3 regions of the Azospirillum sp. 11R-A genome follow, and region 1 is predicted to be linked to each of the others. Evidence: riboswitches for the same ligand, from Rfam matches in the RefSeq annotation. Region 1 holds a riboswitch; each other region holds the start of a gene.
The links. Region 1 has a riboswitch for thiamine pyrophosphate ahead of VH569_RS15865 (ABC transporter ATP-binding protein). Riboswitches for the same ligand answer to the same signal wherever they lie in the genome.
Positions count from the first base shown of each region.

Region 2: it holds a riboswitch for thiamine pyrophosphate, as region 1 does, so the genes downstream of both, thiC (phosphomethylpyrimidine synthase ThiC) here and VH569_RS15865 (ABC transporter ATP-binding protein) in region 1, are expected to answer to the same signal.
Region 3: it holds a riboswitch for thiamine pyrophosphate, as region 1 does, so the genes downstream of both, thiO (glycine oxidase ThiO) here and VH569_RS15865 (ABC transporter ATP-binding protein) in region 1, are expected to answer to the same signal.

Region 1 is NZ_JBCEBL010000010.1:110,802-117,855, forward strand. Features, by position in the region: gene VH569_RS15855 (ABC transporter substrate-binding protein) at 1-92, opposite strand, end outside; gene VH569_RS15860 (ABC transporter permease) at 110-877, opposite strand; gene VH569_RS15865 (ABC transporter ATP-binding protein) at 874-1,605, opposite strand; TPP riboswitch at 1,653-1,759, opposite strand; gene VH569_RS15870 (acetoin utilization protein AcuC) at 1,880-3,007, shown strand; gene VH569_RS15875 (hypothetical protein) at 3,080-3,814, shown strand; gene VH569_RS15880 (hypothetical protein) at 3,811-4,365, shown strand; gene VH569_RS15885 (hypothetical protein) at 4,454-6,082, opposite strand; gene VH569_RS15890 (hypothetical protein) at 6,416-7,054, shown strand, end outside.
Region 2 is NZ_JBCEBL010000003.1:353,826-360,879, reverse strand. Features, by position in the region: gene yidC (membrane protein insertase YidC) at 1-32, shown strand, start outside; gene yihA (ribosome biogenesis GTP-binding protein YihA/YsxC) at 138-821, shown strand; gene VH569_RS07410 (cation:proton antiporter) at 834-2,132, shown strand; gene argB (acetylglutamate kinase) at 2,215-3,114, shown strand; gene VH569_RS07400 (hypothetical protein) at 3,147-3,431, shown strand; gene VH569_RS07395 (magnesium transporter CorA family protein) at 3,471-4,454, shown strand; TPP riboswitch at 4,532-4,666, shown strand; gene thiC (phosphomethylpyrimidine synthase ThiC) at 4,797-6,524, shown strand; gene greB (transcription elongation factor GreB) at 6,558-7,054, opposite strand, start outside.
Region 3 is NZ_JBCEBL010000037.1:7,193-14,246, forward strand. Features, by position in the region: gene VH569_RS31435 (PaaI family thioesterase) at 1-354, opposite strand, end outside; gene VH569_RS31440 (thiazole synthase) at 516-1,313, opposite strand; gene thiS (sulfur carrier protein ThiS) at 1,434-1,655, opposite strand; gene thiO (glycine oxidase ThiO) at 1,652-2,833, opposite strand; TPP riboswitch at 2,825-2,924, opposite strand; gene VH569_RS31455 (methyl-accepting chemotaxis protein) at 3,180-5,243, shown strand; gene VH569_RS31460 (DNA polymerase Y family protein) at 5,264-6,808, opposite strand; gene VH569_RS31465 (hypothetical protein) at 6,930-7,054, shown strand, end outside.

The DNA of each region.
Region 1 (7,054 bases):
TCCAGCATCACGGACAGCTTGTCCTGGGCCAGCGCGGGAAGCGAGGTCATCAGGCCGGCGGCGATCAGGCCGGCGGTGAAAAGATGCTTCATCGGGTGTCTCTCCCCCTTCAAGGGTTGGCGTCTTCGGCAGGTTGGGTATCGGGTTGCCAGGGCAGGGCACGGCGGGCCAGCGCATCGACGGCGGCGTACAGCGTCACCGCGAACAGCCCCAGCACCAGCACGGCGGCGAACAGAAGATCGATCTGCATGCGGGCATTGGCGTGCAGCATCAGGTAGCCAAGTCCGGAGGACGACCCCACCCATTCGCCGATCACCGCCCCGATGGGCGCCACCGCGGCGGCCACCCTTACGCCGGACCAGAAGGCGGGCAGGGCGGCCGGCAGGCGGATGCTCCACAGGATCGCGGCGGGCGAGGCGCCCATGGTGCGGGCAAGGTCGAGCCAGCCGGGATCGGTGCGCCGCAGCCCGTCGAACAGCGCGGTCGTTACCGGGAAATAGATGACCAGCACCGCCATGGCGATCTTGGACGCCATGCCATAGCCGAGCCACAGCACCAGCAGCGGCGCCAGTGCGAAGACCGGGATGGCCTGGCTGACCAGAAGCAGCGGCATCAGCCAGCGCCGTGCCGTGCGGAACCGCGCGAGCAGCAAAGCGCTGACCCCGCCCAGCGCCACGCCGGCCACCAGCCCGATCAGAATTTCGGCCAGCGTGGTCAGGCCATGGGTCAGCAGCAGAGGGGCCTGCCGCTGCATGGCGTCCGCCACCGCCAGCGGACCGGGCAGCAGGTAGCGCGGCAGCCCGGTGGCCCAGACCAGCGCCTGCCAGCCGGCGACCAGCACCAGCAGGGTGATCGCGCCGCGCAGTAGCGCCTTCATTCCGCCAGCCTCCGCAACAGTTCGGCCTGATGCGCCAGCAGGTCCGGATCGTCGACCCGGCGCGGCACCGGGCCGGAGGGCTCCAGCGCCGGCCCCATGATGGCCGGCCGGCCGGTCATCACATGCAGGCGGTCGCCGATACGCAGCGCCTCCAGCGGGTCGTGGGTGACCATCAGGACGGTGCGGCCGGCCAGCGTCTCCGCCGCCGTTTCCTGCAAGCGCAACCGGGTGATGGCGTCGAGCGCGGAGAAGGGCTCGTCCATCAGGACCAGCGGCTTGTCCTCCATCAGGGTGCGGGCCAACGCCACGCGCTGCTTCTGCCCACCGGACAGGGCGGCGGGACGGTCGCGCTCGCGCCCCGCCAAACCGACGCGATCCAGCAGCGCGCGGGCCTGCTCCACCCGCGCCGGATCGGGACGGCGGTGGCGCAGCCGGTCGCCGAGCAGCACATTGTCGAGAACGGTCAGCCAGGGCAGCAGCAGGTCCTGCTGCGCCATGTAGGCGATCCGGCCGGCCAACGGCCGCCGGTCGCCGGTGACCACCTCGGTCGGCGGCTCCGGCTCGGCCAAACCTGCAAGGATGCGCAGGAGCGTGGTCTTGCCGACGCCGCTCGGCCCCAGCAGGCAGGTGGTCCGCCCGGCCGGCAGCTCCAGCGTCAGGTCGGAGAACAGGAGCGTGCCGCCATAGGTCAGCCGCGCGCGCGCGATGGTCACCGAAAGCGGCGTCATCGCAGGCACGCGGGCATGCATCGTGGAGTGGCGGAGATGGAAAGGGTGCGGTCCCGCATCACTGATCCCTACGCCGGCATGAACCGGATCAGGTTCCAGGGGTCGTCCCGCAACAGGACCTCTCAGCCGCCCATCGGCTCCCCCCAGTGAAGGCGGCGACTATAGGCGCGGACGATCCGTGACCGCAAGCATTGCCGGATGCCGCTTCCAGCATGCGGAAGCGGGCGGCTTGACCGCACCGCCGCGGCGCCTAGTTTCTGACGGGCATCGAGGAGTGCCCGTCCTGACCACGCCCTTTCGCACACCGCTGTTCATCGGCGGGGAAATCTACCGCGGCTCGACCTATGGGCCGAAGCATCCGCTGGCGATTCCACGCGTGTCGACCGCCATCGACCTCAGCCGCGCCATGGGCTGGCTGCCGGACGAGGTCTATCTCGACACCCATGTGGCGAGCGAACGCGAACTGGCGCGCTTCCATACCGCCGACTACATCGCCGCGCTGAAGCGGGCGGAGGCCGAGCAGCGGGTCGACGAGGCGACCGCCACCCGCCACAATCTCGGCAAGCTGGAAAATCCCGTCTTCGCCGAGATGTACCGGCGGCCGGCCCATAGCAGCGGATCGGCGTTGCAGGCGGCCAGGATTCTCGGCGACCGGCCGGCCGGTCTTGTCTATGCGCCGGCCGCCGGGACGCATCATGCGCGGCGCGACCGGGCCAGCGGCTTCTGCTATTTCAACGCGCCGGTTCTCGGCATTCTGGAACTGATCGACCATGGGCTGGAGCGGGTCCTCTATGTCGATCTCGACGCCCATCATGGCGACGGGGTGGAGGAGGCCTTCGCCGACGACGACCGGGTGCTGACTGTGTCGATCCATGAGGATGGGCGCTGGCCCTACACCGGCAAGGCGGAGGAACGCGCCGGCGGCATGGCCCGCAATCTGCCGGTGCCACCGGGCTTCAACGACAGCGAGATGGAGCATGTGATGGAGGCGGCGGTCCTGCCGCTGGCCCGTGCCTTCCGTCCGCAGGCGATGGTGATCCAGACCGGTGCCGATGCCTTGGCCGAGGATCCGTTGAGCCGGCTGGAGTTGTCCAACCGCGCGCTGTGGGATGCTGTGGCGGCGCTGCTTCCGCTGGCGCCGCGGGTTCTGGTGGTCGGCGGCGGCGGCTATAATCCCTGGTCGGTCGGGCGTTGCTGGGCCGGGATCTGGGCGGTGATGAACGGCATCGATCCCGCCGTGCGGCCGACGGCGGAGGCGGTGGCGGTGCTGCGCGCCCTGACCTGGAACCGCGCCGCCGGCCGCAATCCGCCGGACCATTGGTTCACCACGCTCGGCGACGAGCGGCGTCCCGGACCGGTGCGGGACGCGGTGAAGCGGGTGGCTGAGACTGCCATGTCCTGAAGGATGGCGCTGTCCTGACCCACAGCCGGCCGACTCATTCCGACGAATTTCGAACCAACCTGTGACGATTCGTTGACGGGGTCGGATTGTTCGTTGATTCTCTTTTTTACTGCGCCGGTGCAGCTTCCGCGTCGGGTGATGCGGGCTTCGGCAGGATTCGCGGGCAGGATTTGCGGTAGGAGGACGGCCGGGCGGATGTCGAACACGACGCTGTTCCTGATCGCCATCGTCATCATCATGCTGGCTGCCGTCCCGGTCGCCATGATGCTGAAGGATTTCCTGCCGAACATCATGGAAAAGAGCAGCGGCCTGGATCAGGTCGAGAACCGCATCTACGTCCTGCATGCCGAGGCGCAGGACCTTCAAAACCGGGTGAACCATCTGGTCCAGCGCCGGAACAGCCAGTCTTCCGACCGCAACCGGCTGGAAAGCGATATCCGCAAGGCGGAAAAGCAGGTCCGGGACCTCTCGGACCAGCCGCCGATGTTCGTGCATGAGGTCGGCGACCCGCAGGCCGGGCTGATGAAATTCGTCGCGACGGTGACGCAGGAGAAGGCGTCTGCCGCTGCCCGCGCCGCCGGTGAGCGGGCGCAAGTCAACCCCATCTGGCGCTGCACGAACGTGGCCGAGGTCTGGGCGTCCAGCTTCGACGAGGCCAAGCAGATGTGCGATGTGGCCTTCCCGTTCAAAATGGGTTTCCAGAAGACGTTCATGCGTGGCGATGCGCGGGCCGGAGGCAAGGCCGCCGGCAAGGGCGTGCCGACGCCGCCCGCCACCGCCCGGGCGAAGGTGGGCGGCGTCACATGATGATCAACTTCATCATCGTCCTGGCCATCGTCGCCATCGGTGCCTGGCTCGGCAACATCCTGATGAGCGTCGAGCAGAGGGTGTCGCAGGCGCGCCAGCGCGTCCGCGGCGTCCGCAACAACCTCGACAAGCTGGATGCCACCATCCACCGCCTGCATCGGGAGGAGGAGACCCTCCATGCCGAAATCGAGGAACTGACCCGGGAGATGGTGGAGCTGCGCAAGAAGCAGACGGAGGTGCAACAGCGCCTGACCGAAGCGCAGTCGAAGCGTCGTCCGCAGATCCTGATCCTGACCGACCGGCGCAATCCCGGCGACAAGGAATGGCTGGTCACCGTGGTGAACCAGCAGATCGGCGAGATCGATGCTGCCCACCCTCTGGCCGTCGAATGGGCACGGGGGCGCCAGTATCTCGTCTGGGCGGAGTCGGACCGCGAGGCCGGCGAACGTGCCAACCGCCGCTTCAGCGCCCGGCCCGGCTATCAGGTGCGGTCGGTGGCCCCGGTGAAGGAAGATCTCTACAGCGCCAGCCCGGCCCAAAGCGCCGCGTAGAAGAGCGCCCCGCAGATATCAAAAAGCCCCTCTTCCGCCGGGGAAGAAGGGCTTTTCGTGAAGGTCCGTCTCAGCTCGTTCCCAGGCTTCAGCGCGCCTTCGCGGTGGCCGGGGTCTGGCGGAAGGCGTCGTGCAGGTAGGGCGACAGCGACTGGCGCATGTTGCGCAGCCATTCGTGGATGATGATCAGCGAACGGGAGGCGACTGGCGGGGTCATGCCCAGCTTCACCAGATCCTCGCGGGTCATCGTCGCCACCTGATCCAGCCGGTGGCCGGTCAGGCGCGCCCAGGCCGGGGCGGTGCAGGGCTGCATGGAGATGACCTGCAGGCCCTCGCGCTCCACCATCTCCGCCTTGCGGCGAGCATACTGGCTGTCCTCCAGCTGGGAGAACGGGCCGGAGAAGCCGTTTTCCACCAGGACGCGCTTGGCCTTCGGGGCGATGGTCGCCACCCGCTCCAGCGTCGTCATGCCGGTGGACAGCGAGGCGAGATCGACGGTCACCGGGACCATGAAGGTCAACCGTTCGCCTTCGCCGACGTAATAGTCGAAGCCCGACACCTCGGCCCAGTTGAAGAACCACTGCGAGATGTTGCCGCCGAAGTCATACAGACGGCCGCCGCGCTGCAATTCCGGCCCGATCAGGTCCCAGAACTCGTAGAAGCCGTCACCCGAGCCCATCATGTTCATGAAGTCCTGGGTGATGCGGCGGTGTTCGACCACGTCCGGGCCGAACAGGCGGGCGAGACGCTCGTTCACCTCGTACTCGACGACCTTCAGCTGCAGGCCTTCCAGCATGGCGGTCGCCATCAGGTGATGGGACAGCAGCGTCTTGCCGACGCCGCCGCGGTCATTGAGGACGAAGATCGTGCCCAGCATGCGATCGCCTTTCCAGTATGCGTTTGTTGAGTCGTCTTGGGTCATCGTGGCAGGCATCGGTGGGAATACAGGAGAGCCGGTGCCCCGCGCAACCGCCGTGGACGTCCGATGGGAAGCCGGCTGCGGTTCCGGCCTAGTCATTGCGGGTTCGGGAGGCGTTTCATCCTCCCCGGTTCCAGTCTCGTCCTCTGCCGGCCGGTCTTCGGCAACGGCGGTCGCCGGTGCGAGCAGGTCCAGGGCAGGGGAGGCGGGTTGTGAAGGTTCCTCGACGGCTTTCGGGGCCGGTTCGCCCTCTTCGGGCGCGGGCTCTTGCGTCAGCGGCTCTTCCGCGACGGCGTTCGCCTGGGCATCCTCGCCATCAAGCCCGCCATCAAGCCCGGTCGTCTCGGTCAGCAGTTCCACATCGGAGTTGGGAGCCTCCGTTACGGGCTCGACAACGGAGTCGCGCCCGTCGTCCTTCTCGCCGTCCTTCTCGTGGCCGCCCTCATCCGCATCTTCGGCCTCTTCCTTCATCAGGCCGGCGGACAGGGCGGCTTCATGGACGGCGGCCAGGGTCTCGGCAGGAAGGGCTGCGGCGCCATGGTCGCCGGCGGCCTCGCCACGCCCTTCGTTTCCGACGAGGAAGAAGGCAGAGCGCAAGGTAACGGGCGAGATCGGCTGGTTGTCGCGGGCAGCCACCCCCAGTTTGGCCAGCAGATCGGAGATCTCGGCCCAGGACAGGCCGCGCTCGCGCATCAGCCCGATATCGGCATAGCTTTCGCGCACCGCCTGCATGGCGCTGCGGTTGCCAGCCGGGCGATCGGCAAGGAGCCGTTCAAGTTCCGAGCGGTCGATCGACACCGTATGGGATTCCGGCAAGATGAAATGGCGACGGGGAAGCGCCTGGATGTTGGATCGCAAGGAATCCATTCCCCTGGGGCCGAAAAAATAGTACAAGCGGCCATCACGCGCAAACGGTTTCCAAACGACATCAACGGCGCTAAACAGTGTTGCCCAATCGGGAACCCATCGGTGACGCCGGGCAACTTCGCCGACGCTCCGGCAAATGGCGCCATGACGTTGGCTTTTGGAACCACCCGTCGGTTGCGCGGGTTGCCATAAGGATGGACGCCGCCGTTTCCGGCGGATCGGACGTCTTCATCGGGCTGGGCTTGGAACCGGGGTAAGGCCAGGATGCCTCACGATTTTGGTTCGTCACGCGACCGGCGATCCGCACCCGTGCCGGGGGCGGGCATCGGCTTTCACGAGTTGCGGCAGGCGTGCGAAATCTCCGCATTGCGCGAGGATGTGGAGCGGCTGGCCCACGAGGCCGGCGCCCTGCGTGATGGCGTGGAGCAGGCCGTGGAGACGGTGCGCGACCGTTTTGCCGCGCTCACCGCCGAGGAAATGGCCGACCCGATGGTGCTGGCGCCGTTGCTGCAATTGGCGGTCACCACCCTGCTGGAAATTCGCGAGCAGGCACGGCAGTTGAACACCCAGACCGGCCCGCTGTCGGATGACGAGCGTCCGTCCTGGTTGGGAGCCGCCGACGCTCCCCGCCTGCGACAGCCTGCCGCAATGGCCTGGGGAGTGCCGGACGATGACGGCACGTCCGATGGCTGGGGCGACGACGATGGGCTGGAGCGGAGCGACGAACCGCTTCAGGCCGACAGCGCGCCGCCACGTCCGGCCGACTTGCCGGCCCGACCGTCCCAACCGGCCCTGGCCCCGCCGGCTTCGCAAGCGTCTCCCTCTCCCGGCCCCCTGGCACCGGCCCTGTCGCAGATTGCGGCGGCAAATCCATCCAGCCCAGCCTCTCCGTCATCGGCTCCG
Region 2 (7,054 bases), on a different contig from region 1:
CCATCATGAAGCGCATGGGCGTGAAGGCCTGATCCCTCAGCCTCTGCCGAATGCCTGAGACCTGCCGCCGGCAAAGACCCTTGACGGGCCTCTGCCGGCGGTATGTTTTTTAGCCGATCCCAACGAGAGCGCCCGTCATGACCAGCCCCGCCACGCCGACCCCCGACACCCCCAGCATCGTTTCCGGCTTCGACGAGGCCGCGCTGGAGGCCGGCCGGCTGCTGTTCGCCAAGGAGTGCGACTTCGTCTGGGGCGCCAATGCGCTGAACCAGCTGCCCGAGGCCGACTTGCCGGAGGTCGCCTTCGCCGGCCGCTCGAATGTCGGCAAGTCGAGCCTTGTCAATGCGCTGACCGGACGCAAGACGCTGGCCCGCACCTCCAACACGCCGGGCCGCACGCAGCAGCTCAATTTCTTCAACCTCGGCAACCGTCTGAAGCTGGTGGACATGCCCGGCTATGGCTATGCCAAGGAGTCGAAGGAGAAGGTGGAGGCGTGGAACGACATGGTCCGCCGCTTCCTGCGCGGCCGCGTCACCCTGCGCCGGGCGCTGGTGCTGATCGACTCGCGCCATGGGATGAAACCCCACGACCATGAGATCATGGAGATGCTCGACCGCACGGCGGTGCCCTACGTCGTCGTGCTGACCAAGGCGGACAAGGTCAAGGCTGCGGATCTCGACAGGGTCCGGCGTGAAACCCAGGCGGGGCTGAAGAAGCATCCGGCAGCCTTCCCCGATATCCACGTCACCAGCTCCGAGAAGGGCACCGGCATCGCGGAGCTGCGCGCCAGTCTGGCGGCGCTCGCCCTCGGCGCCGAGTAAGGGGCGGCAGCGATGGGTGGTCTGTCTCCCGCGCTGCTGTTCCTGATGCAGGCCCTGCTGCTGATCGCCGGGCCGTTTCTGCTGTGGCGGCTCGGCGGCGGCCGTCACATCGCCCCGATGGTGGTGGTCCAGATTCTGTTCGGGGTGGCGCTGGGTCCGTCGCTGCTCGGCCGGCTGGTTCCCGATCTGTGGGGCGTGCTGTTCGCGCCGGCGGCGCTTGCGCCCTTGTCCGGGCTGGCCTTGATGGCCGTGGTGTTCTTCGCCTTCCTGACCGGCCTGCATCTCGATCCCGCCGAGTTCCGCGGGCGGGGCGGGGCCTTCGCCACCGTGGCGCTGTCCAGCATGCTGGTGCCGACCCTGCTGGGCGGAGCCCTGGGCTGGTGGCTGGCCGGCGCCTTTCCCGCCATGACCGGCAAGCACGCCACCCCCGGCCTGTTCGCCGCCGGCTTCGGCATCTGCGTCGGCGTCACCGCCCTGCCGGTGCTGGGCGCCATCCTGCGCGAGATGGATTTGCTGGGCGACCGGGTGGGGCGGCTGGCGCTGGGCTATGCCGCGGTGAACGACGCGCTGCTCTGGCTGCTGATCACCGCGGTGCTGGCCTGGTCGACTGCCGACGGGGAGAACGGCGGCGGCGATGCCTGGGCGGTGGCGAAGGTCGGCCTCTTGGGCTTCGCCTATGTCGGGGCGACGGTCCTGCTCGTGCGCCCGCTGCTCGACCGCCTGCTGGAGCGGGTGGCCCCGGACGGGCGGATGGGCGACACCGCGGTGGTGGTGACCTGCGCGGCGCTGCTGGCGTCGGCCGCGGTGACCGAACTGATCGGGTTGCATTACATCCTGGGCGCCTTCATTGCCGGCAGTGCGATGCCGCGCCGCTATGCGGCGGCGATCCTCGACCGGCTGGAGCATTTCGCCACGCTGATCCTGCTGCCCTTCTTCTTCACCCTGACCGGGCTGAAGGTGAACCTGACGCTGGACGATCCGGCGCAATGGACCGTCTTCGCCCTCGCCAGCCTCGCCACCATCTCCGGCAAGATGGCCGGCACCACGCTCCCCGCCCGCTGGACCGGCGAAAGCTGGCCCGATGCGCTCCGGCTCGGCACGCTGATGCCGTGCAAGGGGTTGATGGAGGTCATCGTCCTGACCCTCCTGCTGGAGGCCGGCGTGCTGTCCGGCCCCTGTTTCTCGGCGATGGTGCTGATGGCGGTGGCGGTGACCGCGCTGACGCAGCCGATGACGCGGCTGGCCGGATTGTGGCGTCCAGCCGGCGGCACGGCCACCGCAGCCGCGGGAGGCCGTCACGGGGGTGTGTGACCGTTAAATTGCCCCCTAGGCAACCGGCCGGCCTTTCCGTTAAAGAAGCCCGACACTCCACCCCGACAAAGGGCATCCTCCCGTGCAGACTCCCACCCGTGACGAGTGGCTCGCCAAGGCCCGTACCCTGTCCGAAGCGCTGCCCTACATGCGCCGTTATGCCGGGAGCACCTTCGTCATCAAGTACGGCGGCCACGCCATGGGCGACGCCAGCCTGGCGGAGCTGTTCGCGCGCGACATCGTCCTGCTGAAGCAGGTCGGCATCAACCCGGTGGTCGTCCATGGCGGCGGCCCGCAGATCGGCCAGATGCTGGAGCGGCTGAAGATCAAGTCCAGCTTCATCGACGGCCTGCGCGTCACCGACAAGGAGACGGTCGAGGTGGTCGAGATGGTGCTGGCCGGCTCCATCAACAAGCAGATCGTCGCCGCCATCAACAGCGCCGGCGGCCGTGCCGTCGGCCTGTCGGGCAAGGACAGCAACCTGATCACCGCCCGCCGTCTGGAGCGCGTTCAGCGCGATCCCGACAGCAACATCGAGCGGGTGCTGGACCTGGGATTCGTCGGCGAGCCCTACAAGGTGAACCCGCAGATCCTGCATGCGCTCGCCCAGTCGGACATCATCCCGGTGATCGCGCCGGTCGGCTTCGACGTGAACGGCGACACCTACAACATCAATGCCGACACGGCGGCCGGCGCGGTCGCGGCGGCGGTGAAGGCGGCGCGCTTCTTCCTGCTGACCGACGTCGCCGGTGTGCTCGACAAGGAAAAGAAGCTGATCGAGAAGATGTCACTGGAGGATGCCCACAAGGCCATCGCCGACGGCACCGCTTCGGGCGGCATGATCCCGAAAATCGAGACCTGCATCGGCGCGGTGGAGCAGGGCGTCGATGCCGCTGTTATCCTGGATGGCCGCGTGCCGCATGCGCTGCTGCTGGAGATCTTCACCGAGGGCGGCGCCGGCACCCTGATCGGCAAGGCCTGACGCTGTCCGAAGGGGACTGTCATGGGGGACCGATGAGCGATCTGCGCAAGGAGTTGCTCCGCCAGATGAAGGCCATCCGGGAGAGGATGGACCCGAAGCTGGTGGAGCGTGCCAGGCTGGCCGCTTTGGGCAAGGTCCCCTATGACAGCGATGCGGCGAAGGAGGCGGTCGGCCATTTCCTCGACGCCAAGCGGGACGGCGGCGCCTTCCGCCGCAAGCTGGAGCAGGCGCTGAAGGACGAGGGCGCGTCGCTCGACCTCGATGGGGAGAAGGCGCCGCCCCCGGCGAAGCCGCGGCGCGGTGGCCGCGTCACCTAGGTCGGGCGCCCGAACCGCGCCAATGCAAGGAGCACAGCCTTGCTGCATGTTTTCGTCAATGACGGCGGTCTGCTGCGCTGGGACAGGGAGGCCGCGGACGAGTCGGTCCCGTTCCCCGAGTCCGCCGTGTGGCTGGACCTGATCAACCCGACGCCCGACGAGCTGACGCGGGCGGAGGCGCTGATCGGCACCGGCCTGCCCACCCGCGAGCAGATGGCGGAGATCGAGGAGTCGAGCCGCCTGCGCGTGGCCGGCGGTGCCTTGACCATGACCGTCACCGCACTGGTCTGGGCCGACACCGACGAGCCGCGCATCGCCACCGTCAGCTTCGTGCTGGCCGGCCGGCGGCTGGTGACCATCCACGACATCGATCCGCAGGCCCTGCTGGCCTTCCGCCGCCGCGCCACCCATGGGCAGGTGTCCGCATCCCGCGGCGAACTGGTGCTGGCCGCACTGGTGGACGGGATGATCGACCGCACGTCGGTCGTGCTGCGGCGGACCGGAGTGGAGATGGATGCGCTGAACCGCCGCTATTTCCGCGGGCGCAAGCTGCGCTCCCGCGGCGAGACGCTGGACGACGCGCAGACGCTGAAGCGCATCGGCCATGCCGGCCATCTGATCGGCAAGGCGCGGATCAGTCTGGCCAGCCTCACCCGGATGACCGACTTCCTGGCGCGCGGCGATGGCTGGAACGCCGGCAAGGCGACTCGGCGCTGGGCCAAGACCACGCTGCAGGATCTGCGCGGGCTGGACCAATATGCCCGCTTCCTCTCCGGCAAGGTTGCCCTGGCGCTCGACACCGCTCTGGGCCAGATCAATGTCGAGCAGAACGAGATCGTCAAGATCGTGTCGGTCCTGACCGTCCTGCTCTATCCGCCGACCCTGGTCGCCAGCATCGGCGGCATGAACTTCACCGAAATGCCGGGCAGCCAGTCGCCCTTCGGCTATGCCAGCGCCTTGGGGCTGATGCTGTTGTCGGCCTTGCTGCCGATGGTCTATGTGCGGTCGAAGCGCTGGATGTAACGCATTTCCACAATATGGCAGGCGGATCGTCCGCAGCGCTTTCCTTTTGACACGACCGTCCGTCGGCGGCAGGATGGGCCGCATTCCAGGGGGGTCCCGACAGGGGGCTGAGATACCAACGGCCGGACGGCGCACTGCGCAAGCCGGCAGCGTGGTGACCCTTCGAACCTGATCCGGGTCATACCGGCGAAGGGAGGGACCTCGTGACGGGCCGAATCTCGCCCCGTCCGGCCGTATCGGCCCCGCCATGTCGGGGAACCATTCCGAAACGGCCCGCACGAAGATACCGCACCTCCGTCCGCAGTCCCGGGTTTGTCCGCCCAACTCCGACGGAGAAACCCAATGCCTAAGGACTTCAACGAGAACGCCATCCGCATTTCGACCGGCCCGCTGCCGTCGTCGCGGAAAATCCATGTGCCCGGCACGCGCTTTCCCGACCTGCGCGTCGCCCTGCGCGAGATCGCGCTGTCGGGCGGCGAGCCGCCGCTGACCGTCTATGACGCCTCAGGCCCCTACACCGACGAGTCGGTCGCCATCGACGTGCGGGCCGGCCTGTCCAAGCACCGCCGCGACTGGATCCTGGCGCGCGGCGATGTCGAGCCCGCCGACAACGGCGTGCTGCGCGCCAAGGACGGCGTGGCGGTGACCCAGATGGCCTACGCCCGCGCCGGCATCGTCACCGCGGAGATGGAGTACATCGCCGTGCGCGAGAATCTCGGCCGCGCCGCAGCACTTGAGGCTACCCGCGACGGCGAGGATTTCGGTGCCGAGATCCCCGACTTCATCACCCCGGAGTTCGTCCGTGACGAGGTGGCGCGCGGGCGGGCGATCATCCCGTCCAACGTCAACCACCCCGAGTCGGAGCCGATGATCATCGGCCGCAACTTCCTGACCAAGATCAACGCCAACATCGGCAACTCCGCCGTGACCTCCTCCATCGAGGAGGAGGTGGAGAAGATGGTCTGGTCGATCCGCTGGGGCGCCGACACCGTGATGGATTTGTCCACCGGCGCCGACATCCACCAGACCCGTGAATGGATCCTGCGCAACTCCCCGGTTCCGATCGGCACCGTGCCGATCTATCAGGCGCTGGAGAAGGTCAAGGGCAAGGCCGAGGACCTAACCTGGGAGCTGTTCCGCGACACGCTGATCGAGCAGGCGGAGCAGGGCGTCGATTACTTCACCATCCATGCCGGCCTGCGGCTGGCCCACATCCCGCTGACGGCCAAGCGGGTGACCGGCATCGTCTCGCGCGGCGGCTCGATCATCGCCAAATGGTGCCTGGCGCATCACCGCGAGAATTTCCTCTACGACCATTTCGCCGACATCGTCGAGATCTGCCGGACCTATGACGTGGCGCTCTCGATGGGCGACGGGCTGCGGCCGGGCAGCCAGGCCGATGCCAACGATGCCGCCCAGTTCGCCGAGCTGGAGACCCTGGGCGAACTGACGAAGATCGCCTGGGCGCGCGACGTGCAGGTGATGATCGAAGGGCCGGGCCATGTGCCGATGCACAAGATCAAGCACAATGTCGAGAAGCAGCTGGCGCTGTGCGGCGAGGCGCCCTTCTACACGCTGGGGCCGTTGGTGACCGACATCGCGCCGGGTTACGACCACATCACCAGCGCCATCGGTGCGGCGATGATCGGCTGGTTCGGCACGGCGATGCTCTGCTACGTCACGCCGAAGGAGCATCTCGGTTTGCCCGACCGCGACGACGTGAAGGCCGGCGTCATCGCCTACAAGATCGCCGCCCATGCCGCCGACCTTGCCAAGGGTCACCCGGCGGCGCGGTTGCGCGACGATGCCATGTCGCGCGCCCGCTTCTCCTTCCGCTGGCTCGACCAGTTCGCCCTGTCGCTCGATCCCGACACGGCGATGGCCTATCACGACGAGACCCTGCCGGCGGAAGGCGCCAAGACCGCGCATTTCTGTTCGATGTGCGGGCCGAAATTCTGCTCGATGAAGATCACGCAGGAAATCCGCGACGCCGCGGAATCCGGCATGGCCGAGATGTCGGAGAAGTTCCGCCAGTCGGGCGGGGAAATCTACCAGCCGGCAGCAGAATAAAGTCTGGCGGGGGGCGGGTTGCCGCCCCTTCCGTCAGTCCGCGTACCGGATCTCCAGCACTTCGACTTGCTCCATCCCGGCCGGGGTGCGGACATCCACCAGATCGCCCTTCCGCGCCTTCAGCAGGGCGCGGGCCATGGGGGAAATCCAGCTGACATGGCCGCGGTCGGGGTCGACCTCGTCGGCGCCGACGATGGTGATGGTGTTCTCCGCCCCATCCTCGCGGGCATAGGTGACGGTGGCGCCGAAGAAGACCTGTTCGCGGTTCTTCTGGTCCTGCGGATTGACCACCACCGCCGATTCCAGCCGCTTGTTCAGGAAACGGATGCGGCGGTCGATCTCGCGCAGGCGCTTCTTGCCGTAGAGATAATCGCCATTCTCCGAGCGGTCGCCATTGCCGGCGGCCCAGGACACCACCTCCACCACCTTCGGCCGCTCCACCCGCAGCAGGTGGCGCAGTTCCTCCTGCATGCGCTGGAAGCCGGGCGGGGTCATGTAGTTCTTGAAGCCCTGCGGCAACGGTGCCGGAT
Region 3 (7,054 bases), on a different contig from region 1:
GATGACCAGGGTGCGGCCCGGCTTCACCACGCGGGCGCGGGCGATCATGACGTCGCCCTTGGCCGGCGACATCAGGTTGATCTTGAACTCCACCGCCAGCACTTCCGCCCCGGCCGGCATCAGGCTCAGCGCCGCATAGCCGCCGGCATTGTCGGCCAGCGTGCTGACCATGCCGGCATGGAAGAAGCCGTGCTGCTGCGTCAGGTCGGCACGGAAGGGCAAGCGCATCTCGCAGAAGCCCGGCTCCATCGCCGCCAGTTCGATGCCGAGCGTCTTGCAGATCGGCTGCTGTTCGAAGGACGCGAAGCAGCGCGCCTTCCAGTCGGGAGTGCGGGGTTCGAAAATGGCGGGCAAGGGAAGGGTCTCCGGCAGAGGGGTGCCAAGGGGGAGGGGCGCCAAGGGAGGCGGTGCGCCACAGCCTGCGTCAGCCGCCCCGCCGGATCAAGCGGCCGAACGGAGTGCGCGTCACCTTGCCCACCTCGGCCGCCCTCCGGTTGCTCCGCAATTGGCCGGTATCAGCCGCCGATCAGGCCCATCTGCGGGCTGGACGGTTCGGCATGGGCGCGCATCGGCATGCGGCCGGCCAGATGGGCGGCGCGGCCGGCATTGACCGCGTCGCGCATCGCCGCCGCCATCCGCACCGGGTCGCGCGCCTTCGACACCGCGGTGTTCAGCAGAACGGCGGCGCAGCCAAGCTCCATCGCCAGCGCCGCGTCGGACGCGGTGCCGATGCCGGCATCCAGCACCACCGGCACCGGGCTGCGGGCGCAGATCGTCTCGATGGCGTGCGGGTTGCGGATGCCCATGCCGGAGCCGATGAAGGCCCCCAGCGGCATCACCGCCGCCGCCCCCAGGTCGGCCAGCTTGCGGCAGGTCACCGGATCGTCGTTGCAATAGGGCAGCACGACGAAGCCGTCATTCACCAGCTCCTCGGTGGCGCGCAGCAACTCCTCCACGTCGGGATAAAGCAGTTCGCGGTCGCCGATGACCTCCAGCTTGATCCAGGACGTGTCCAGCGCCTCGCGCGACAGCTGGGCGGTCAGCACGGCCTCCTTTGCGGTCATGCAGCCGGCGGTGTTGGGCAGCAGCCCGACCGGCCCGTTCGGGCGCCGGGCGGTGGCGCGGGCCAGCACGTCGACGAGGCTTTCCGAATAGCCGTCCAGGCTGATGCGGCGGATCGCCAGCGTGACCAGTTCGCTGCCGCTGGCCGCCAGCGCGTCGAGCATCACCTGCTGGTTCGGATAGCCGGCAGTGCCGAGGAACAGCCGCGAGCCGAGGCTGCGCCCGGCGATGGTGAGGGTGTCGGTGGGCATGGGGAGAGCCTTTTGCAAAAGCCCTCTCCTCTGACTGGCCTGGGGAATTCCCCCTCTCCCCCGGGGGGGGGGGGAGAGGGGATCCTTCCCGGGCTGGTCACGGGAGAGGGAAATTCAGGGTCAGCCGCCCTGGATGGGGCGGACGATTTCCAGGCTGTCGCCGGGCTGAAGCGGAGTCTCCGGCCAGCGGCGGCGGGGGACCACGGCGCCGTTCAGAGCGACCGCGACGCCGAGTGTTCCGGCGGCGATGCCGCGCCCGGCCAGGAACTCGGCGACGGAGGCGGCGGACAGCGGCTCTTCGCGGCCGTTGACGCGGATGGCTTCACGTGAAACGGCGGTCATGCGGCGGCTCCCGCGGCGACGAAGCGGTCGGCGGCGAAGGGGCGCAGCAGCGGGTCGGTCTCGCCGGTCAGCACCAGACGGGCGATGCCGTCGGCGGTCACCGGGGTCAGCAGGATGCCGTTGCGGTGGTGGCCAGTGGCGTGGATCAGGCCGGGAATGCCGCTCTCGCCCAGGATCGGCGCATCGTCACGGCTGCCGGGACGGAAACCCGCCCACGCTTCCTCGATGGGCAGCTCGGCGATGCCCGGCAGCGCCCGCCACGCTCCTTCCAGCAGGGCGAACTGGCCGCCGGCGGTCAGGCGGTCGTCGAAGCCGCGCTCCTCCGTCGTGGCGCCGATCAGCAGCCGGCCGTCCAGCCGCGGGATCAGGTAGGTGCCGGGCGTCCACACCACATGGCGCAGCAGCGGCTGACGGGGGTCCATGCGCAGGCAGACCATCTGCCCCTTCACCGGACGTACCGGCGGCTTCGCGGCGGGCGGCAGCCCAGGCACCCCGGCCGACCACGCCCCGGCGGCCAGCACCACCTGGTCGGCCCGGTGCAGCGTCTCAGCCAACCGCACCCCGACGGCGCGCCCGCCCTCCACCGCCAGCGCCACCTCGCCGCACCGCTCATGCAGATGGGCGCCGGCAGCCTCGGCGGCGCGGCGCAAGGCGGCTGCGACCTTGCGGTTGTCGACCTGATGGTCGCCGGCACAGAACAGGGCGCCGGCAACACCCGGTTGCAGGAAGGGTTCGCGCCGCCGCACCTCGGCCCCGTTGAGCCACTCCACCGGCAATCCCAGATCGCGCTGGAACCCGTGCAGGAAGCGGACCTTCGCGGCATCGTCGGCGGTCAGCGCGATGACCATCGTGCCTTCGCTGCGCAGGTCGACGGCCATGCCGCTCGCCGCTTCGAGATCGCGGGCGAAGTCCGGCCACAGGGCCTGCGACGCGCGGGTCAGCGGCAGCAGCCCCTCCTCACCCGGCTCGGTTTCGACACAGGCGGCCAGCATGCCGCCGGCGGCATGGGTGGCGCCGCGCCCGGCCTCCCCCCGCTCGAAGACATCGACGCGGCAGCCGGCCGACGCCAGCCTCCAGGCGATGGCGAGGCCGATGCAACCGGCGCCGATGACAGCAACGGAAGGACGGAGTCCCGGCGCGGAAACGGAATATGGATGCGGTTCTGGCGCATGGATCATGCGGCGGCTCCCTTCGCTGGAATTACCCAGACAGGTTCGATGGGTGTGTTCTCAGCCGCGCGACCACCGCACGGCACCCCAGGCCTATGGATTGCCTTATGCCAATGTTCCGCTGGCCCCACAAGCGGAATCGACCGTCGCCCGGCCCGCCGCATCTGCCTGCAGCCCAACCAGACGATGGATGCGGCGACAGGCCGCAGCCGGATACGGAGTCCCCCCGACAGGAAACGCTACCAATCGGCAGCTAAATTGTCGGCAAAATGAGCCATACCCGGGCACTCACAGCAGAAAACGGGCGCCGCCAATGCGCGGGATGAACAACAAAGACGACCGAGGATTCGCCAGCATGCTGTCTTTCTTCCGCTCGGACTCCCCGACCTCCCCCGTCCCCGGCACCCCGGTCGGCACCCCAGCCGGCAGGTCCGAACCGGCAGCGCACGCCGCCGGACCGGCGGAACAGCCGATCCGCAGCCTGTGCCTGCCGGCGGGGCAGATCGGTGCCGCGGCGCTGGACGGGCTGAGTTTCGCCGCCGGGGCGCCGGCGCTGGTCGTCGGCTTCGTGTCGCCGCATGTCGATTTTGCCGCCACCGCGCGGGCGGTCCGCTCCGCCCTGCCGGCGGCGACCCAGCTGGTGCTGGTCTCCACCGCGGGCGAACTGTGCGCGACCGAGGGCCAGCCGCTCTACCGCAAGGCCGGTGACCGCTGGGACAGCGTGGTGCTGCAATCCTTCAGCCCGCGCCTGCTCGCCGGGGTCAGCATCCAGTCGGTCCCGCTGCATTGCGACGACCTGCGCGGCGGCCGCCCGACGCGCGACGTGCCGGCCCGGGTTGAGGCGATCCGCGGCGAGCTCGACCGCATCCGCGTCCCCTTCCCCGTCGACAGCCACGACACGGTGGCGCTGACCTTCATCGACGGGCTGTCGGCCAGCGAAAGCTGGTTCATGGAGGCGGTCTACCGCTCCGGCCATTTCCCCTGCCTGTTCATCGGCGGCTCGGCCGGCGGCAAGCTCGACTTCCGCAACACCCATCTGTTCGACGGCCAGCGCGTGCTGGAGAACGTGGCGGTGACGATCTTCCTGAAGATGGCGCCCGGCATCCGCTACGGCATCTTCAAGTCGCAGAATTTCCGGCCGACCCAGACCCGCTTCGCCGTGGTCGACGCCGACCCGATGCGCCGCATCGTGCGCAGCGTGATCGACCGCGACGGCTTCGAGGTCGTCGGCTTCATCGACGCGCTCGCCAAATCCCTGCGCTGCAAGCCGCAGGAGTTGCCGGGCAAGCTGGCGAAGAACACCTTCGCCATCGAGATGGAGGGAGAGCTGTTCGTCCGCTCCATCTCCGGCTTCGATTTCGAGAAGGGGGAGGTCGCCTTCTACTGCGACGTCAATCCCGGCGACTCGCTGTGCCTGGTGGAGGCGACCGACTTCGTCCGCCAGACGGAGGACGACCTCTCGGCCTATCTGCGCAACAAGCCGCGGCCGGTCGGCGCCATCCTGAACGACTGCATCCTGCGCCGGCTGAACAACCCCGACCAGCTGTCGCGGGTCCATGCCTTCGACGGGCTGGCCGCCGCCGGCTTCTCCACCTTCGGCGAGCTGCTGGGCATCAACATCAACCAGACCCTGTCGGCGCTGATGTTCTTCGAGGTGCCGCCCGGCGCCGCCTTCTCCGACGACATGGTCGACCGTTTCCCGGTGCATTACGCCCGGTTCCAGAGCTATTTCATCGCCACCCGCTACAACCGGCTGGAGCTGCTGAGCCGCATCCGCAACAGCGTGATCGAGCGGATGCACAGCTATCTCGACGCGCTGGTGACGCTGACCGGCGGCGTGCAGGAGACCGCCAGCTATGCCGCGCGCATCGGCGGCTCGATGTCGGCGATCGAGGCGACGCTGAACCGCCACGCCACTCTGTTCGACGGCCACGCCGACCGCAAGGAGGCGCTGGTCCGCGAATTCAACCAGCTGTCCACGGTGGTGAAGAGCATCGAGAAGGTGCTGGCGGTGATCGACGGCATCGCCAGCCAGACCAACCTGCTGGCGCTCAACGCCACCATCGAGGCCGCCCGTGCGGGAGAGGCCGGAAAGGGCTTCGCCGTGGTGGCGGCGGAGGTGCGCAAGCTGGCCAACGACACCAAGCAGACGCTGGCCGACACCCGCCGCGCCATCGACCAGGTGGTGACCTCCGTCCGCTCCGTCGGCGGCCAGCTCGACGACACCAGCGCCCGCATGGACGAGGCCGCCACCGCCTCGCAGGAGTTGCAGACCGACATCCATGGGGTGATCGATGAGGTGGAGGGCGCCCAGAAGGCCATCGAAGGCCGCCTGTCCGACATGAACGATCATGCCCGCCGCATGGAGGACATCAACCGCTACATCGCCTTCCTGAAGCAGCTCGACCGGGCGGGGTGAGCGGGCGGCGGCCCGACACCTCACGCCAAAAACCCGTGCAGGAACCAGCGCGGGGTCTCGTCAGGGCAGTACAGGCCGGCGCGGAACAGCCAGAACCGCCGGCCGCCGTCATCCTCCACACGGTAATAGTCGCGCACCGCCGGCCCCAGCGACCCTTGCCCACGCCACCATTCGCATTCGATGCGCTCCGGCCCCTCGGCCCGGCGCACACGGTGGGGCACGCCGCGCCAGACGAACAGCAGCGGCGGGTCGTCGGGCAGCGGGGCGGTGGCCTCAACCGGCTCGGGCGGGGTCAGCAGGCGCAGGGGGCGCGGTTGCCCGGCGGGCCAGGGCTTCGGCGCCGGCAGGCGCTCCATCGGCGGATGCGGCGCCACGCAGCGCTCCGGCAGCCAGCTTTCCCGCGGCACCAGCCGCAGCACCGCCCGTTCCCCCAGCCGCAGCGTCAGCCGGTCGACCAGTTCGGCCAGTTGGTCGTCATTCCCCTGATCGCCGGCCTCCCCTCCGTCGATTGCAGTCTGGACGGCGGACAGCGGTCCCGTCTCGGTCGCCGACAGCACCAGGGTTTCCAGCCCCGGCCCCGGCTCGATGCGCTCGAGCAGCGGGGCGAACAGCCGGGCAAGAGCCACCGGGTCGCGGGTCGGGCGGCTGGTGCCGAGCGTCAGGCTCTGCGGTTCGTCGTCCACCCGCTGGTCGGTGCGGTGGGCATCCAGCCGCAGCCGGCGCGCCCCCTGCCCCGCCGCCTCCAGCCCCTTGCACAGCCTCCCCAGCAGATGGCGCAGCGCCCCGGCAATCGATTCGGGCGTGGCGATCGGTTCGGCGAAGGTCAGGCGCTCGCGATGGTCCGGCACCGGCCGGCGAGGGGAGATCGGCTCGTCCAGCCGGCCGAAGGCCTGATCGTACCGTTGCATCAACCCGGCTCCGAACCGCGCCGCCAGCCCCGCCCGCGGCATGGCATGCAGGTCGCCGATCCGGCGCAGGCCCAGCGCATGCAGCCCCTCCACCGTCTCCGCCGGCAACCGCAGGGCAGAGAGCGGCAGGCCGTCCAACGCCTCACGACGACGCTGCTCCGGACTGCCGAACCGCACCAGCCCCCAGGCGGCGGCCGGGGTGTCGGCGATGGCGGCGCGGGCGGCGAAGCCGGCGGCGCGCAGCCGGCCGGTCAGGTCGGCGGCCAGCGCCGGCTCGCCCCCAAAGAGATGGGCGCAGCCGGTGAGGTCGATCACCACCCCGTCCGGTTCGTCCGCCGCGGTCCAGGGGCTGTAGCGCCGCGCCCAGTCGGCAATGCGGCCGAGCAGGGCCGAATCGGCCTCCGGCGTCGCCTCCGCCGCCTCCAGCGTCGGTTCCAGTGCACGGGCATCGCTGAGGGTGTGGCCGGGAGCGATGCCCAGCATTGCCGCCGCCCGGTTGACCGCGACCACTACCCGCCGCTGGCGCTCCGTCCGCAGCAGGACGAGGGGGCGTGCGCGCACCTCCGGCGGCATGAGCCGTTCCCGCGCGTCGGTCGGCAGACGCGGCAGCCACAGAGCGAGGATGCGGCGCTTGGTTCTCTCTGCTCCGCGGACCAATCCCTCTCCCCTCGATCGCTAAGAACAAACAAAGAACATTCTAGCGCTGACTTGGCCGCATGGGGAGTCTCTCCTTTGGGGTCATCTTGCCGAAACGCTCGGTAGTGCCGACATTCCGTACATGACCCCACATCCCCCGTCCTTCGCCCGCCATCCGGTCGTCAGCCGTCTGGCTCCGCTCCTTCTCCTGCTGGCGGCCGGCGCCTGCGCGCCGTCGGACCTGCGCGACGACACGCCCGGCCGCGC